Regions from separate parts of the Bacillus daqingensis genome, predicted to be linked through region 2. Evidence: riboswitches for the same ligand, from Rfam matches in the RefSeq annotation. Region 2 holds a riboswitch; the other holds the start of a gene.

Region 1 (2,200 bases), on a different contig from region 2:
ATGACGGACGATACGCAAATGTAGTGTCTCAAGTCCCTGCAGCAGCTGAAATGCGTTAAACGGGCTCAGGCAAGAACCAAAATCGCGGAGCAGCTGTACGCGCAGCTTCGTGCTGAAGGCGAGCGTGCCGAAATCTTTCGCGTATACGATGCCGTTGTAGCTTGGGTCCGGTTCATTGAAGACCGGAAATTTCTCCGACTGCCAGTTAAAGCGGCCCCCGTCCACGACGAGTCCGCCGATGGAGGTGCCGTGTCCGCCGATCCATTTCGTCGCAGAATGAACGACGATGTCAGCTCCCTGCTGAATCGGGCGCGCTGTATAAGGCGTCGCGAACGTATTGTCAATGATAAGCGGAATACCCGCTTCGTGTGCCACCTCGGAGACAGCCGCAATATCGAGCACGTGCAGGCTCGGGTTGCCGATCGTCTCCGCAAAAACCGCTTTCGTATTGTCCTGAATCGCATCGGCAAAATGCTGCGGCTCCTGCGGGTCAACAAATGTGACATCGATCCCGTACCGCGGAAGCGTAACAGAAAACAGGTTATACGTGCCGCCGTACAAATTCGTCGCCGCAACGATATGATCACCGGCACTTGCGAGATTTAGAATTGACAGCGAAATAGCAGCCATTCCGGAAGAGGTAGCAACAGCCGCCACACCTTCCTCTAGCAGCGCGATCCGCTTTTCGAGCACATCCGTAGTTGGATTGCCGATACGGCTGTAAATGTTGCCCGGCTCATCAAGGGAAAACAGGCTCTCTGCATGCTCTGTATCGTGAAACAAATACGATGTCGTCTGATAAATCGGTACCGCTCGGGACCCTGTCGTCGGGTCAGGGGACTGACCTCCGTGTAAAATAACCGTTTCCGGATTATATGTCGCAAATGATTTTTCACTCATGATGCATTCCTCCTGTTATTATAAGTAAATCAATTGGAAAACTTAGTTTTAAGCTTGCAAAGCTCTTTCTTCTGCCCTCCTGAAGCCATTAAAAATCTCCCTATCTGAAAAAGATAGAGAGATACAGGAAGTCAGTCTGTTCTCTCTCATCTTTCAGAGCTTTATGCTCTGTGGAATTGGCACCTTCCCGAATCTGTCAATCAGATCCGAATGGTTGCCGGGCTTCATCGGGCCAGTCCCTCCGCCTCTCTGGATAAGAGATATCGTTATTATGAAGTTAGGATTAATCTTGAGTTTTTCACTTTGATTAATCTGATAAATTGAATTAGTTTGAATCTTACCACGCTTCTGATACGCCGTCAACTGGTTTCAGAAAAAAGAAAAACTCCCGGCCTGACTGCTTAGCAGAAAGGACACGGGAGAGTTCGTTAAAATAAACGGACTTATCTCCCAAAGAGTCGCCTCTCTGCAGGAAGTAGCACCTTTCAGCATACGCTGATGGTTGCCGGGTTTCATCGGGCCAGTCCCTCCACCACTCTGGATAAGTAATCTGTTCAGTTGGTTGAACGTATCATATCACGGGACGTTCCCGTCTGTAAAGCAGAATCAGAATTTATCGAGTCCGGCATCTGTAACTGCCCCTTTGGCAGAAGAAGATACAAGCGCCGCATATTTAGCGAGCACGCCAGTTTTGTAACGCGGTTCAGGCGCCTTCCAATTCGCTTTTCGTGCTGCAAGCTCTGCTTCATCGACGTGCATGTTAATTTCCTGCGTGTCACTGTCGATGGTCACCTTGTCACCTGTTTGAAGCAGACCGATCGGACCTCCCATTGCCGCTTCCGGTGCAATATGACCAATAACGAATCCGTGTGAGCCGCCGGAAAAACGACCGTCTGTCATAAGCGCCACTTTCCCGTTCAGTCCGCGCCCGACGATCATCGCCGTGATGGACAGCATTTCCGGCATGCCCGGTCCGCCTTTCGGACCGACATTGCGGATCACGAGCACATCGTGTTCTACAATTTCACCCGCTTCAATCGCCTTCGTTGCTTCTGCCTCTGAATCATACACTTTCGCTGTTCCTTCAAAGCGGCTGATTTTCTGACCGGACATCTTCGCAACGGATCCTTCCGGCGCAAGGTTTCCTTTCAGCACGACGAGCGGTCCTGTCGGCTTGAATGGGTTGTCGAGCGGCCGGATAACGTCCTGGCCTTCTTTCAGGGCAGGCGCTTCAGCGAGATTTTCCGCCATCGTCTTTCCCGTTACAGTCAGGCAGTCCCCATGCAGCAGACCTGCTTCC
Region 2 (2,200 bases):
GAATGAGATAACCGACAAGTTTTGCAGGATCGGATTGACCATCGCTTCATCCTCCACCCGGAAGGATAGCATCCCGCCCCTTCCTGGATAAATAACGTCTGTGACGAGGTCTTCCTTCTCCAGGAAGTCAGCGATAATCCGTGCGTTTTCGGTATGCTTATCCATCCGGAGCTGCAACGTTTTCATCCCGCGGATCACGAGCCACGAATCCAACGGAGAAAGTACAGCTCCGATGCTGTTATGATAATAGAACAACTCCTCTCCAACTTTTTCATCTGCTGCGACAATTAACCCGGCAATGACATCGTTGTGTCCGGATAAATACTTGGAGGCACTGTGAATAACGATGTCAGCCCCTTCATCTATAGGCCGCTGAATCACCGGCGTATAAAACGTATTGTCCACGATCAGAAGCAGACCGTGCCGCTTCGCAAGCGCTGCGTAGACAGCCAGATCGGCTTCCTGCATGAGCGGATTCGTTGGTGTTTCGATAAACAGCGCTTTCGTGCGCTCGTTGATTTTAGCCTCAAAGGAATCCGGCTGGTCAGGCTCTGCATAATGAAACGTGATACCCCATCTCGTCCAGCCGTTCTCAAAGAGACGGTACGTTCCGCCGTACAGATCGCTTGTCGCAATAATTTCATCACCCTGTTCGAATAAGGACAGGACTACTTGTACCGCGGCCATCCCCGATGCACAGGCCAGTCCTCTCACGCCACCTTCCAGCTCAGCAATGGACTGCTCCAGCACCGCGCGAGTCGGATTTCCTGTTCGTGAATAATCGAAGCCGGTGGACTGGCCGATTCCTTCATGCCGGTAGGCAGTGGAAAAATAAACGGGAGCATTAACGGCTCCAGTTGTCTGATCGCTGCGGTTCCCTGCTTGTACAAGCTTTGTTTCCAGTGAGTACTTCCGGTCTGTCATGGCTGCGCTCTTCCCTTCTCTGGTTATAGACTGACGAGTCTGGTAACGAGTCTGTAAATATAAAAAACTTCTTTACCGGCTGCGATAAAGAAGAAAGTGTCGTGATTTTTCTTCTTATCTTACAGTCCCAGTTTCGGAAACTGCAGGATTTAGCACCTTGCCAAAGGCTGGTTGCTGAGATATCAACGGGCCGGTCCCTCCATCTCTCTTGATAAGAAAGTTCGTCAGAATATTTAGTTTAACGTGATAATTCCTCATTCTAAGGGAAAATCGCAGCGATTGCAATGCTTAGTCTGCTGGAAGCGCTGTCTTTTACGTCAATGAATGATGACGACTAAATTTTTCGCGTCTAACTCACTTTGTACATTTTAGAGAAACGAATGTGCTCAGGCACGTCCTTGCTGCACTGCAACGATATTCATCCTTCTTTACGAGTTGTCATGATGCTAACACGTTCAGCTGTATATCCTATTTTACTAATTTCACGCCCTTGGTTGATTGAAGGAACCAAGCTGCATGAACTTCCCAGCTTTTTCGCAGGCCTGAAGAAAAAGAGAGCGTGACGAGTCGATCCTTCCGGACGGAAGTGCCGCAGGCGTACTTTCTTTATTCCGATATCAGTCATTTATAGAGTCTTTTCAATAAAGCAACGGTTCTCCTTAAAGAAATAATCTCTGTGTGACTGTTACTTATATGGAAGATAAAAACTTTTTTAAATGACACGTATTCCAAATAGTCACGATCGTCACAGCTTCTTTCGTGACATTGTTAGCAACATAAAAAAGTTTTCAGATTATTGGTTTACCTTTTGTACAAACGGGATATATAGTCTATACGTTGGTTGAACAATCTCTTTACATACATTGTATAGAAGTTATTCAACCAATACAAAAATGATCAAGGAGATGATGAGGTTGAGAAAGTTGAAGTGGCTTATGATTGTTTTCGTTGCTATGCTTATGTTTGGAAGCGCAGCAGCTCCTGTATTTGCGGACAGTCACGGGGATGACGGCGACAACGCGATGGTGAGGGTATTCCATGCTTCTCCTGATGCTCCGGAAGTAGACGTGTATGTGAACGGTGATGCAGCAGTTGAAGGAGCAGCATTCCAGGATATCACTGACTACCTTGAACTTCCTGCAGGCGATCACGACGTAGCGATTTTCCCAGCCGGTGAAGGCGGCGAAGGTGATCCTGTCATTGAAGAGACACTCACAGTCGAAGGCGGCATGTACTACACAGTAGCTGCTGTCGACACGCTTGAAAACCTCCGTCT

Evidence for each region. A riboswitch is a leader RNA that binds a small molecule or an ion and turns the genes downstream of it on or off. The one in region 2 is predicted to bind S-adenosylmethionine.
Region 1: it holds a riboswitch for S-adenosylmethionine, as region 2 does, so the genes downstream of both, ACFO4L_RS10705 (PLP-dependent aspartate aminotransferase family protein) here and ACFO4L_RS05960 (methionine biosynthesis PLP-dependent protein) in region 2, are expected to answer to the same signal.

What each region holds. Positions count from the first base shown of each region.
Region 1 covers NZ_JBHSGK010000011.1:225,509-227,708, reverse strand. Annotated here, with positions in the region: gene ACFO4L_RS10705 (PLP-dependent aspartate aminotransferase family protein) at 1-900, opposite strand, end outside; SAM riboswitch class I at 1,044-1,160, opposite strand; SAM riboswitch class I at 1,341-1,448, opposite strand; gene ilvD (dihydroxy-acid dehydratase) at 1,507-2,200, opposite strand, start outside.
Region 2 covers NZ_JBHSGK010000004.1:227,075-229,274, reverse strand. Annotated here, with positions in the region: gene ACFO4L_RS05960 (methionine biosynthesis PLP-dependent protein) at 1-924, opposite strand, end outside; SAM riboswitch class I at 1,036-1,142, opposite strand; gene ACFO4L_RS05955 (DUF4397 domain-containing protein) at 1,839-2,200, shown strand, end outside.